2 linked regions of the Methylotuvimicrobium sp. KM2 genome follow. The protein of the gene in region 1 interacts with the protein of each later gene in a pairwise test. Links are inferred from orthologs where the notes say so. Each region holds a gene or a part of one and is shown on either strand. Other genes may lie near its edges.

The links.
Region 2: the proteins of fliM (region 1) and fliG interact in binary tests that used the Escherichia coli proteins (3 or more experiments, as listed by UniProt). The link is inferred for Methylotuvimicrobium sp. KM2 from one-to-one orthologs.

The regions. Positions count from the first base shown.
Region 1 is NZ_CP150634.1:3,881,565-3,889,881, reverse strand. Bases 5,092-7,919 are described here. They hold fliM (flagellar motor switch protein FliM), read left to right. Parts: upstream 5,092-5,929; coding sequence 5,930-6,910; downstream 6,911-7,919. Other genes in these bases: fliO (flagellar biosynthetic protein FliO), read left to right, coding at 7,700-7,919; fliN (flagellar motor switch protein FliN), read left to right, coding at 7,263-7,700; WJM45_RS16295 (flagellar basal body-associated FliL family protein), read left to right, coding at 5,424-5,927. Also shown: WJM45_RS16310 (TadG family pilus assembly protein), read left to right, coding at 1-1,725; WJM45_RS16305 (ISNCY family transposase), read right to left, coding at 2,103-3,596; WJM45_RS16300 (GGDEF domain-containing protein), read right to left, coding at 3,809-4,924; more of fliO, read left to right, coding at 7,920-8,137. UniProt on the Escherichia coli protein: FliM is one of three proteins (FliG, FliN, FliM) that forms the rotor-mounted switch complex (C ring), located at the base of the basal body.
Region 2 is NZ_CP150634.1:1,111,525-1,117,044, reverse strand. Bases 2,522-5,520 are described here. They hold fliG (flagellar motor switch protein FliG), read right to left. Parts: upstream 4,527-5,520; coding sequence 3,516-4,526; downstream 2,522-3,515. Other genes in these bases: fliF (flagellar basal-body MS-ring/collar protein FliF), read right to left, coding at 4,519-5,520; WJM45_RS04965 (flagellar assembly protein FliH), read right to left, coding at 2,810-3,529; fliI (flagellar protein export ATPase FliI), read right to left, coding at 2,522-2,813. Also shown: WJM45_RS04980 (flagellar hook-length control protein FliK), read right to left, coding at 1-793; flagellar export protein FliJ, read right to left, coding at 824-1,273; more of fliI, read right to left, coding at 1,386-2,521. UniProt on the Escherichia coli protein: FliG is one of three proteins (FliG, FliN, FliM) that forms the rotor-mounted switch complex (C ring), located at the base of the basal body.

The DNA.
Region 1 (8,317 bases):
CGTGCGCGACCGCTCGCCCGGCAACGAGGCGCCTTGGGTATTTTGGGCGCGATGGTATTGTTGTTGTCGATCTTGTTTACCGCGCTGGCGGTCGATACCGGGCGCTTGATGGTGGAACAGCGGCGCTTACAGAGCATAGCTGACATGGCGTCCTTGGATGCCTCCTCGCAATCCGGTTGGTGCGGCGATGGTAATCTATCGACCGCGGAAGCGGCCGCGCAGGCCAGCGCGGCGCGCAATAATCATCCGCTCGCCGGCGACAGAACGCTGGAGGTTTTACTGGGCACGATCTCGGTGGGCGCAGGCGGCGTCAGGAATTTCATGGTGGATAATCCGGCCACGTCGACGGCGGTGCGAGTGACCGCCGGCAATACCGTACCGGCAAGCCTCTTTGCCGGCGGAATACTGGGCCGAGAGGCGACCTTACAAGCGACCGCGGTCGCGGAGCGCCGGGGATTGGCCGGGTTTTCCGTCGGTAGCGGATTGTTGTCGGTGAATACCCAGGAATCGATGGTTCTTAATGCGTTACTTGGCGGAATTCTGGGGTCTTCACTCGATCTCAGTGCGGTTTCTTATGAAGGCGTCGCTAGTACCAATATTTCTCTTCTGAGTCTGGTGCAGGCCGCGGCCGGGGTCGGTACCGTCAATGAGTTGTTGAAAGCGCCGGTGTCGGTGGGCGAGTTACTGCAAATTTACGCGAATGCGGTGAACGATTCCGATGTCGTGGCGTTGGAGGTGGTCGCTGCGATGCAGACTTTAGCGAGTGCTGCTGTTTCCAATGCCGAGCTGACATTAGGAGACGTCTTGGTCGTGACCGCGCCGAATGTAGAGGAGGCCGCTTCGGTCGAGATTAATTTGCTCGACCTGATTACCACGACGGCCTTGGTTGCCAATGGTGACAGTGCGCTGACGCTGCCGTTGAATTTCGGATTGCCGGGAGGGCTTTCGGTAAACACTGTACTGAATGTGATAGAGCCGCCGCAACTCGCGATCGGCCCTCCCGGTATGGACGAAGATGGTAATTGCCGCACCGAGGCGCGAACCGCGCAAGTCAGGCTGGACTTGACGGCTCAGGGCTCATTAGTCAAAAGTGTCGTCGGCGGATTGCTGGGCGAAGGTTTGCTGGCTAGCTTGTTGGACGATTTGTTCAGTCTTTTGGGTGCGTTGTTAGGCTCGTCGGATTTGATCGATGTCGATGTGGTCATTAATTTAGCGGTCGAGGCTGCCCAAGGCCGCGCTTGTCTGGAAACCATTCAATGCGCCGGCCAGGGAAGCCCGAAGTCGCTTGTGACTATCGGCGTCGAGAAGGGAATTGCCGACGTCGATCTCGATGTTCTTGTGACGCTGAACCTAAAGGTGGTCAGATTATTATTGTTCCCCAGTTATGAAGATATTCAGGTGCCGTTGAGCCTATCGCTAAATTTAAGTGACGCGATCGAGGAAAGTTTGCAATTTGAAGTCGGCCCCGGAGACCTGCCGCAGATTCAGCGGGCCGAAAGCAATGTGGGGCAGAGCTTGACCAATGCGCTCGAAGATGAAAACTTGGTAAACGTTGCCGGTGTCGATCTGAACTCTTTAGGTATTGCCGAAGGTTTGGTCCGCATCATTTTAGCGGCCGTTGCGCCTATGCTGGATACACTGTTGGGTGTATTGGGGATTGATATCGGTTATGCGGATGTCAAGTTGATCGACCTAGACATTGGCCGGCCTGACTTGTTGATATGAAACTATTTCCAGTTTCTTCGGAGGATTAGCAGCGACATGCTTTAAAAGCAACCTGGGAAGCGGATGTGAGTTGACTGTTTTTAGCTCGATGCATAGTGGGTTACAGGGAAACCTGTATGCTTTTCTATGCAGGAATGAGCTCCACGCAAAAAACTCCCGCCGTTTTAGGTAGTGCTTGAACGAAAAAGCCACTTTTCAGAAAACCCCCTGCAAATTTGACGGAAACTCTACCTCAATAACCGACAGAAGCAGTGGGGATTACAGCAATTTAGCTCATATTGCCCGAGCAAATAAGAATTATTCTTATTTGTGGTGAATTTTAGGCGCACCAACCCCTCCTGTTGAACGCTGCCTGTTCTTCTCGAGGCGGCAGGGTGCTATGCGGCGCGCTTTCGCTGTTCGATTAAACGCTGCCGTGCTTGCTCTCGCTTGATGGCGCCCAGCTGTTGGATGTTACGCGATAGCACGGCTAATGCCACATAGCGCTCAATGCCGTCAAGGCCATGATCACGGCAAGTGTCCAGACCATGCACTTCGAGGGCATTAATGGCGGATTCGACCGCCGAATGTTGCCGTCTCAGACGCTTGAATTCGGAGGCATGTTCGCGGGCTTGATCGACTTTGGAGAGTCGGCCTTTTTGGGGCAGCACCACGGTGTCCAATAAGCCTTTCAGGTTATTTTGGTTGCCTTTACTATGGAAGGCTTTGTCATAGCTGCATGTTTTCAGGTTGGGAAATACTTGTTGTGCGCCTTTGACCATCGGTACCGCGACTTGATCGTCAGTGAGCTTCGACATGACCAGACTGTGCAGGATGAAGCCATACTGGTCTTCCAGGATGCAAACACGCAGGCCCAGCTCGACCGGCACGCCGGCCTTGCCTTTGCTGATCCATTCGGTGTGCCGCTGAAACAGGGAAAACACTTTTTCGTCATGTGGGATGGTTTCGCCTTGCAGGATTCGCCGCTGGATTTGGTCGATCTGGCGTTCGGCATCCCGGCCGAAAACCTCTAAAGAGGCGAGCATTTCAACAGGCACCTGATGCTGAGTACGAAGACAGCTTAGCGTACCTCGGGCACGATCGAGAAAGGTTTGCGCAAGGTCGAGGTAATTCCGGCAGGCCTGATGGATTTCCTCTTGTCGGGCCGCTTTCTTGACCTCGTCTTTGGAAGTTGAGTGCTTGAGTGTTTGTACGGTCCGGTAGAGTCGCTTGAACTGTCGAAGGTTGAAAGCATGTTGCCGCCAGCCGAGTAACGGATAGGTGTCATTCCATTGGCCGCAGCCTTGGATCAGTTTGCGGATGGCATCGTACAACAGATTGAGATCGGTCGGAAAATGCACATGCGTTTCGACGACGAACGAATCGCAACGGCCATGGAGTGGCGCCTGTGCACTTAAGCTCAAGGCCTGATGACCGGCGCGCACCACTTCCGCATTGATACGGGCCATCAGCTCCGGAGTGAACAGCCTGAGGTTGTCGCGCAAGGTTTGCAGGCGATAGCGGAAATCGCTCTCCAAACCGGTGTGTCCGAGCATGTCCCGAAGCGTCTTATGTTCATTGGCCAATTCCAGGATACGGTCATAATCGGCATTGAGCGCCAGGCGAAGCGTGCCCAGCACCAGAATCGCCCATTGATTCATGCCGGGCCGTCCCTTGTCGAGCGATACGACGCGAGTCTGCTCACCGTCCGTTTGGATCGGCGCGAGCTCCTTGAGGATACCGAAAATAGCATCGCGTAACGGCCGTGTGCAGTAGAGGTGTTGCAGGCCTAACAGCAACAAGGGAATATCGTCCCGTGAAGTGACATCGATAACGATGTCGGCAATGTCGATTTGACCAATGCACAGCTGTGGCGATAAGACGTTTCTCATGGGCACATGTCCAGCGAAGTTTTGACAAAATTGGGCGGTGATTGGGGGGCAACGGCTGGCTAAACTTTAAAGCGTGAAAAAGATAGCATTAACTATCAACCGGTTAACTGAATAAGGCATTTTTCACACCAATTAGGTCGCTGCCAATCTTCATGCGCTTATTTTATCATAACCTGTTGTTTTATATTTGTATTTATATTACCGTTCACGCACTAGGTATTTTCAGGCTCATCCAGATTCGGGTCATACCAGCTGACTCTGTTGCGCCCATTTTCTTTAGAGCGGTATAGAGCTTTGTCGGCTAGTTTTACCAAGTCTTCGGCCTTCATGTCTTCCCTCGCAAATGTTGTAAAACCTCCCAGGCTAATCGTGACATGGCCTAGCGTCGATTGTTCGTGAGCAATTTCGAGATCCTCGACGGCCTGACGCATCCGCTCGCCGATCGCATAGGCATCGTCACGTGCTGTTTTACTGAGCAATACGACAAATTCTTCTCCGCCATAACGTGCCACCAGGTCGATTGCGCGCTTAACCGACTCGGCGAGCGCCCCCGCGACTTGCTCCAAGCAATCGTCTCCTTCTTGATGGCCGTAGTGGTCGTTGTATTTTTTGAAAAAATCGATATCCATAATGATCAAGGAAATCGGGGTGCCGTATCGAAGTGCATGCGCCCATTCTTGTTGTAGGACGAAATCGAAACGGCGTCGATTTGCAAGACCTGTCAATTTGTCTTGTCCGGCTTCGTTTTCCAGGCCGAAGCGGGAAAGCAGACCATCCATTAAATCGGAATGTAGTCGATAAGCGGAATAAAAGAGGCTGCCACCCAGTATCAATACAGCGGGAATCGAGCTTAAGTTGGGCTCGTTGTCCATTACGACTAAAATACTAATTAACGGTAGCATTATCCCTAATAAGAATGCCGCATAGACCGACGGCAACGTGCTGAGCCTTGGCAATGCAGCGGCGGCTACCGCGCCCAGCATCATGAAGACAAATAAGCGGGTATGTATCGATAGCAATGGAAATAGGAGCGCGGCGGCGCCAAGGCTTAACCCGGCAATGCCGGCAGCGACAATGTCGGGTATGATTGTGTCGCCCTTAATTGAATCGTCGGGAATATGGCTGAGCGCCCGGATGCTTCTATACCAATGCCAAAAACCGCCAAGCAAGGCAATAGCAAACCACGCCCCCCAAATCGATAAGGGAAGTTCGAACCATAAATATGCTGCAATAAGGCTCGTATGTAGGCAGTGAACGGCAAGATCTCTTGTCGAATGTCTATAGAGATGCCGGATCAACTGTGTGGAAAGTCGATGTGGGTCGATCAAGTTCGTTTATCCCGTCGTTAAGTCAATGGCGTAAAAGCAAATTTCAGGTAAGTATTCAGCCTCCCTGACGGTTTTTTGGCCTGCGTCCATAGCGTTTTCTAGTTCGCCCTGGGTGATACTAAAAGGTTCCAGAAATTCCTCTTTGAGTATAGTAGCGTAGGCCGGGTTAGCGCTAGCGTAACCCGACATTTTGTCCCTCGATAGGTCGGGTTACGGCTCCGCCTAACCCGGCTTACCCTGCTGCCGACATCCGATTCAAGCCTCCCTGTCCTTTTTGATTTCCAAATTGGGAATTGCTGCTATTCGATGTATATCCCGGAGCGAAGGCGGCGAGTCTACTTTATACTGTGCAATGGAATGATCGCCTGAAAAAACCGAAAACCGTCATTTTTATGGCAAAGGTTTTAAGTTGTCGGGCTAAGATTTTGATCTATAATTATAAGTTAATTATGGTTTGTTTATTGCTGAATGATGAATTGAGATAAAAGGTTAAATATATATGGCGGAAAAAAATCAAAAATCGGAAGGCGAAAAGAAGTCGTCTAAGAAGCTCATTATCATCATCATACTGGCTGTGTTGCTGGTATTGGCGGGCGCGGGCGGCGCTTATTTTTTTCTTGCCGGTGATGATCCCGAGAGTGTGGCCGACGTTGCAGAGACCGAACAAAAACCTGAAACCAAGCTCGAGGTTTTTTATTACGATTTTAGTAAACCGCTGATTGTAAATTTTCCTGCGGGTTCGAGAATGCGGTTAATGCAGGTCTCTATATCCTTGCTGGTTGATAGTCAAGAAGCCATAGAAGACTTAAAAAAACACGATCCTATGATTCGAAATAATCTCTTAATGTTGATTAGCGCGCAAAGTTCCGATGAACTCAATTCTCGGGAAGGTAAGGAGACGCTTAGGCAGGCAGTGCATGCCGAGGTGAGTTCGGTCTTGGAAAAAATGACCGGTAAACAGCCTCTCAAGGAGGTGTTTTTTACTTCATTTGTGATGCAATAATTATGTCTACCGCAGACCTGCTTTCTCAAGAAGAAATCGATGCTTTGTTGCATGGTGTCGACGATGGCGAAATCGAAACCGAAACCGATGATGTAGAAGAATACTCCGGTGCGCGTACGTACGATTTTACCAGTCAGGAGCGTATCGTTCGCGGTCGAATGCCGACGCTTGAGATGATCAATGAACGTTTCGCACGCTATTTTCGAATTACCTTGTTCAATTTTTTGAGACGTTCGGCGGAAATTTCGATCTCGGGCATACAAGTCCAAAAATTTTCCGAATATGTTCAGAGTCTGTTCGTGCCGACTAATCTGAATATTGTTAAATTTATGCCGTTGAAAGGCCGAGCCCTTATCGTTATGGAGCCGCGATTGGTTTTTACTGCGGTGGATAATTTTTTCGGCGGTACCGGGCAGTTTTATAACAAGGTCGAAGGCCGTGAATTTACGCCGACCGAAATGCGGGTGATCCGTTTGTTTATCGACATGATATTCAAGGATATGCAGGAAGCCTGGAGACCGGTTCTGGCGTTGCAGTTTGAATATTTGACTTCCGAGGTTAATCCGCAGTTCGCGAATGTCGTCAGTCCATCGGAGATTGTTGTGATCTCGACGATGCATGTCGAGCTTGATGGCGGCGGCGGCGATATCAATATCGTCATGCCTTATACGATGATCGAGCCGATTCGGGAATTGCTCGATCAAGTGATCAGTGATCGGGGGGAGACGGACGGGCGTTGGCAGGAGTTACTGAGAAAAAGTGTCATGAATGTGGGCGTGACACTCGATAGCTTGCTGATTGAGAAAAAAATGACGGTTAAGGAAGTCATGCATTTGAAAAAAGGCGATGTGATACCGGTCGATATGCCGGATACCGTAAGGTTAAGAGCGCAGACTGTTCCGGTATTTGAAGGCAAGATTGGTTTATCGGACGGTAATTACGCGATCAAGATTGTCAAAAAGGTAAACCCTGATTATGTTTGATGGTGAAAGTGTTCAACCCGTTACGAACGTTTCGATTGGTTTGGCCATGATCGAAACGTTTAGGACGGGGTTATAAACCCCGTCCTGCCAAGGGATTCAGCATGTAGCCCGTATGCAGCGTAGCGGAATACGGGAATGGCGTGGCTTCGAACTTCCCGGATTGCGCTACGCTCCATCCGGGCTACGCTGTTTAGACCGGCGAGTGACGGGTTATTTAACCCCTTACGAACGTTTAGGTTTACTTTGTCCATGGTCGAAACGTTTAGGACGGGGTTATAAACCCCGTCCTGCCAAGGCTTGGGTAAGAGCGAAGATGGGATTTAGGAAATGGTTTTAAACAGAGATAGCGATAATGAGTGAACAAGACGATTCGGATTTAGGAGACGATTGGGCGGCGGCGATGAACGAGCAGGCCGAGTCCGAAGCCGAAACAAAGGGCGCCAAAAATAGCAATCATGTCGAGACGGCATCGTTCGATCAATTCGAGAATCAACCCCATGAAGCGAATGAGTTGGGGGAGTCCGGCAACGAAATTCAAATGGATATCATTCTCGATATTCCGGTGACCATGTCGATGGAGATCGGCCGGACTCAGGTGAGCATCAGGAATTTATTGCAATTGAACGAAGGTTCGGTGGTCGAGTTAGATCGGCTTGCGGGCGAGCCGATGGATGTTCTGGTCAATGGTACCCTGATTGCTCATGGCGAAGTGGTCGTGGTAAACGATAAGTTTGGGATTCGTTTGACTGATGTAGTCAGCCCAACCGAACGGGTTAAAAAGCTTCGTTGATGGTTAGGTTTATCTTAAGCGTTTTGTTTTACGCATATTTTCCGTCGGTTTTTGCCGCGGCCGTATCCGAAGTATCCGGAGTTGCGGTCAAAAACGTGGGACTTCAAGACGTGTTGCAATGGGGCTTAGCGCTTCTTTTCGTATTGGGAATCTTTGGGCTTTTCGTTTGGTCGTTACGTAAATTAAGCGGGTTGCAGATTAATGGTGAAGCAAAAATGCGAGTGCTGGGCGGCTTGTCCCTCGGCATGCGCGAAAAAGTCGTTTTGCTGGAAGTCGGCAATAAACAGATGGTATTGGGTGTCACGCCGGGAAGGATAGAGACTTTGTTAGTTTTGGACGGCGAAGACCGCTTAGTGAGTGAGCGAGGCGGACAAGGCGGCGCCAGCGTGTTTTCACAAAAGTTGATGCAAGCGATGAAGAGGCGCGGTAATGGTTAAGGATTTGGTCGTAAATAACTTTCCTATTTTACGGAGGGTTCGGTTGCTCGATTGGCAAGTGTCGGCGGCAGGGAAAGCCGCCGTCAAGCCTACACGGACGTATTCACGGTGTCCTGCCAAGCGAGTTACCGAATCCTCAACAAAGCGCATAGTTCCAGGACGTTATTTATCTCGAAATCC
Region 2 (5,520 bases), 2.8 Mb from region 1 along the record:
CATCGGTAATCCCGGTGCCGTCCTGATTCTCAAGCGGCAACTTAGTATTTGCATCGACCGCCAGTATCGTCTTATCCGGGTTTTCGATAATGTTCGGAGGCAACGTCGTTACCGGCATGGCTTGCGTATCTTTCAGAACGGTGCGCTCAAGCCTCTTCGTTGTTTGCAATATATCTCTAATTAACTTAGGAATATTTACTTCAGCATCGGTAATCCCGGTGCCGTCCTGATTCTCAATCGGCAACTTAGTATTTGCATCGACCGCCAGTATCGTCTTATCCGGGTTTTCGATAATGTTCAGAAGCATCGTAGCTACAGGAATGGCAGCAGGGATTTCCACAGAAGTATGATCGAGCAACCTCGCTTCATCCGCTTCGACCCGCTCCATATTACCGAACATATCCGTCGCATTAGCCAACGACTCGGTCGCGGCCTCAATATGAGCGAGTACTTCACTTAACGTCTTCATGGTTTTCTCTAGATCGATTTCTTGATCGAAATGGCCCGAAACCGGCAATTTATTGCCCAATAAACCGGCAACATTTTGCATGGTCGAACTCATTCGTTCGGAATCAAAACTTGTCAACTGCGTTAATTGTTCGGTTAATTCCGCTAAATCAGTCATTGGCAACGTTAAATTTTCCTGCGATTCGGGTTGCGCGAGCAGACCGATCTGAGCCATCAAGGTTTCGGCAAAGCCACCGGATGCTTTATCTTCTCCCTGAAAAAGCCGGCTTAAATTTTCTTTGCCGATTGAACCGGATAGCATCGTCAATAAATTTAAAGCGTTCATATACTTTCCCTCTTAACTGTTACGGATTTATCAGGCATTTTTCGTGCCGCCGCGCCGCCCTGAAGCCACTCTATCATCCTGTTCGATTTGTTCGCGTCTATCTGATTGTTTAACTTCATCGGCTTGTGCCGCGTCAAATAATTTCGAAAGACTCTTAGTTCGATTATGCAGTCCTATCCAATTTCCGCGCACCCGACTGAGTTCCGTTTCCAATGAATGCAGCGCTTGCTCTTGTCCGTTAATCGCTTGATCGAGTTTATCCAAAAAAGACTTAAACTCCAGCAATTGTCCGACCCTAGCGCCGGTTTTACAGAAAGCGTCGAATTTTTCCTGATATTCCTGACGATAATTGATCAAATGGTCGAGCTGCATTTGCAATTGAACTTGTTTTTTTTGCACTTGCCCGAAGGTTTCCAAGGCTTTTTTCTCCTGGACAACATTCAACTCGACAATCGTTTTCAGGCGTTCGGATTTTTTCATTTTATTGATAACTACCGGAGTTAAGAATCGCGCATGAAATAACTTGAACAACTATCCTGACTCAGGAGCGGTTAGCGGTGAATAGCGTGGCATTTTAACCACTTGTCAAGCTCTAATTTCCCCTTTCCCCTTTCCCCTTTCCCCTTTCCCCTTTCCCCTTTCCCCTTTCCCCTTTCCCCTTTCCCCTTTCACCCTCATTCCCAAGCAAATCGGACAATTCCAAGATACTTCGACTCAGGTCCACCGGTTCATTCATGTCTTGTTGCAAAAAATTCCTAATCGCCGGTATTTTCTCAATCGCCAAATCGATATTCGGATTTGAGCCGGGTTTGTATGCGCCGACGCTGATGAGATCTCTGTTTTGCTGATACAGCGAATACAGACCTCTCAATTTTCGCACCATTCGTAAATGATCGTCATCGACGATATCCGGCAAAACCCTACTAACCGATGCCTCGATATCGATGGCGGGAAAATGCCCCGACTCCGCCAGCTCTCGCGTTAGCACGATGTGCCCATCCAATACGCCGCGAGCCGAGTCGGCTACGGGATCGTTGGGATCGTCGCCTTCGGTCAGCACGGTATAAAAAGCCGTAATCGAGCCGCCGCCTTCATCGCCGTTTCCGGCCCGCTCGACTAACCGAGGCAACTTAGCAAATACCGATGGCGGATAACCTTTAGTGGCAGGCGGTTCATCGATTGCGAGCGCGATTTCTCGATGGGCTTGAGCATAACGAGTCAACGAATCCATCAGCAGTAAAACATCCAAGCCCTGATCGCGGAAATATTCGGCAATACTGGTCGCAAGCAACGCTCCATTCGCCCGCATCAATGGCGGATAGTCTGCCGGCGTCGCAACAACGACAGAGCGACTAAGCCCCTCGGCGCCCAGAATTTTTTGTACAAATTCGTTAACCTCACGCCCCCGTTCACCAATAAGCCCCACCACCACGACGTCGGCATTGGTAAACTTAGTCATCATCCCCAGCAAAACACTCTTGCCGACGCCGGTTCCGGCAAATAAGCCCATCCTTTGCCCTCGTCCGACACACAATAAGGCATTGATCGCTCTGACACCGACATCGAGCACTTCGCGAATCGGCTTTCGGCTAAGCGGATTGACCGGAACACCGGTTAACGAGACTTGCGCATCGGTCTTCAGGGGTCCCTTACCATCCAAAGCATTACCCGCCCCATCCAATACTCGACCCAGCAAGCTAAAACCGACTCTGGCCAAATATTCCTTGTTCATCGGAATGACGCGGCAGTCGGGCTCCAAACCATATGGATCACCGGTCGGCATTAGAAATAAGCGATCGCCGGAAAAACCGACGACTTCGGCCTCAATAACCCTACCCGTTTTGGTTTGCACTTGGCAACGAGAACCTATGGGAGCTCTACAACCGACAGCCTCGAGTGTCAATCCGACCATTCTGGATAACTTGCCTTCCACGATCAGCTCCGGAGGCTGAACCAACCGCTTGGCGTAAGGTTTTAATTTACCGAGCCAAATCTCGTTTCGATTTAGTGAAGACTTCATGATGCTTCGTCCCTAACCCGTTCATCGCCGAGCACTTGAGCAATAACGGTCGCCAGACGTCTTTCGACCGAAGCATCCACATGAGACTGCTCCGCATCCACATGGCAACCGCCGCGACTGAGCAGAGGATCCTCTTTGATATCCCAAGGCGCCGGACGTTCATTCAACAAAAACACCGATCGTACCAATTCCGCATCCTCAGGATGTAAAGTTAGTGTTATTTCCCGCGTTGCGATAGGTAATACATTGACGGCTTCTCTAACCGTAGCCACAATTTGCCCCGGATCCGACTTAATTTCTCGGCGAACCAGCTGTTTAGCTATCGCTATCGATAAATCCACCAACTCTTTTTCGACTTCTTCATCCAGTGCATTCAAAGGCTCGCTGAGCGTCTCCAATATTTCAGCTAATTGCAAACCTTGTTCTCGCAGTCGATCCACGTTTTCGTCATACCCTTTTTTCAAACCTTCCTCGTAACCTTGCGACTGCCCTTCTTCGTAACCTTGCGTAAAACCTTCTTCTTTGCCTTTGGCAAAAGCTTCCTCATAGGCTTGCTGTTGCATCGCTTCAATATCTTGAACGGTCAACAGCGGACTGCGCGCTTTATCTCCTTCGCTTGATTTCGCGGGTTCGCGTCCCGATACATCGGGCATGTCCCAAAGGCGCAATGCCTCCAGTTCGTCATCGGTGAAACCCGACTGTTTAGACGAGCTCATCGCCACTGCCGCTGCCTAGCATGATTTCTCCGGCATCGGCCAACTTCTTCGCGATACCGAGTATTTCTTTCTGCGCCGCTTCGACCTCGCTGAGTCTCGCCGGCGGCGCCGCCTCTAGATCGTCTTTCAGCATTTCGGCGGCTCGACGCGACATATTGCCGAATATTTTAGCTTTCAAGCTGTCATCGACTCCACGCAATGCCAGCAGTAAGCGATCGGTCGATATTTCTCGCAATAGCGTTTGAATGCCTCTATCGTCAACCGTCGCGAGATCCTCGAAGACAAACATTTTATCCATGATTTCCTGCCCCAATACGGCATTATTATCATTGATATCTTCCATGATCTGCTCGCTAACCGAACCTTCCATGAAATTCAAAATATTTGCCACGGTATCGACGCCGCCGACCGATGACGACTTCATGCCATCGCTGCCCGTCAATTGTTTTTCCATGATTTCATCCAATTCCTTTAATGCCGCCGGCTGTATACCTTCCATCGTCGCAATTCGCATTAGAATATCCGAACGCATGTTTTCCGGTAATAAGGCTAAAACATCGGCAGCCTGGTCACTATCCAATAGCGATAAAATGATCGCGACAATCTGTGGATGCTCCAGACGTATTAGGTCGGCAATCGACCGCGTATCCATCCATTTCAATTGCTCAATCCCTTTGCTGTTAGCGCCGAGTAGAATTCTATCGATGATACTTCCCGCCTTATCAGCGCCTAAGGCTCCCGTCAGCATGTTGCGAATAAACTCATCCGAATTAATACCCAAGCCGGTTTCATCCTTGATTCGAGTAATGAACTCTTCAAGCACGGCATCCACCATTTCCGGTGAAATAGCGCCAAGCCCTGCCATCGTAGACCCGATCAGTTGCACTTCTTTAGGTCCCATGTGCTTCAGCACCGCCGCTGCTCGATCCTGCCCAACCGCTAAAAGCAGCAGCGCTGCACGCTGAGGATAAGTCAAATCGAGTTCTTTCTCAGACATCTTGCTTAGCCCAATTCTTAACGATCTGCGCGACTAATTGAGGATCTTCGTCAACTAATTTTTGTACATACTCCAACCGTTTCTCGTAACTCTGCGGCGCTTCCAGCAGCAACAGATCTTCGGTCTCGGAAGACAGCCCAAGCTGCTTCTTCGCGGCCTCATCGGCAGGCACCGCGTAAGGCACGCCTTTCTCGTCGAATGCTACGGCACCGCCCATGGCTTCGGCTTCCGCTTTTGCCAGCGCTAATGCCGCGGCTTTCCGTTCTTCTTCAGTACGGCCTATCAACCCCTGCATGGTCGGCTTTAAAACACCGAAAATCAAAAATAAAATAACCGCAGCAGCCGCCAACTGCTTTAAGGCGTCGATAAACCAAGCTTGCTCCCAAAGCGGCGCATCGGGCAATGCTTCAAGTTCATCCGCGACTCTAAACGCAACATTGGATACGGTCACTTGATCGCCGCGGCTACTATCAAAACCGACCGCTTGCCTAACCAAGTTACTCAGACGAATGATATCTTCTTGAGGATAAGGTTCGCTGGCGATACTCCCATCTTCGCGAACGACAGAACGGTTATCGACAACTACGGCCACGGACAATCGTTTGAGCACACCGCTAGCAAGACGAGTGTGCGTGATAGTTTTATCGAGCTCGTAATTCCTCGTGGCGCTCTTGCTGGAAGATCCTGACGATCCCGCCGGCGTTTCGGCACCTTCACCGGCTGCCACTTCAGGCGCTATACCGGCGGGTGGCGGCTGGTTAGTCAACGCCCCCGGCACACCCTGAATGGCGCCCATGGAACTGAGATCCTCCTGAGTCTGCTCACTTCGTAGCGCCGGCAGGTCGGGGTTAAACATTTCTTGGGTTCTTTCGGTCACGGAAAAGTCGACATCGGCCGATATTTGCGTACGTAAACCGTTGGCGCCGACCAATGGCGTCAAAATATTTTCGATGCGCGCCATTAAATGTTCTTCGATATTTTTCTTGTATTCGAA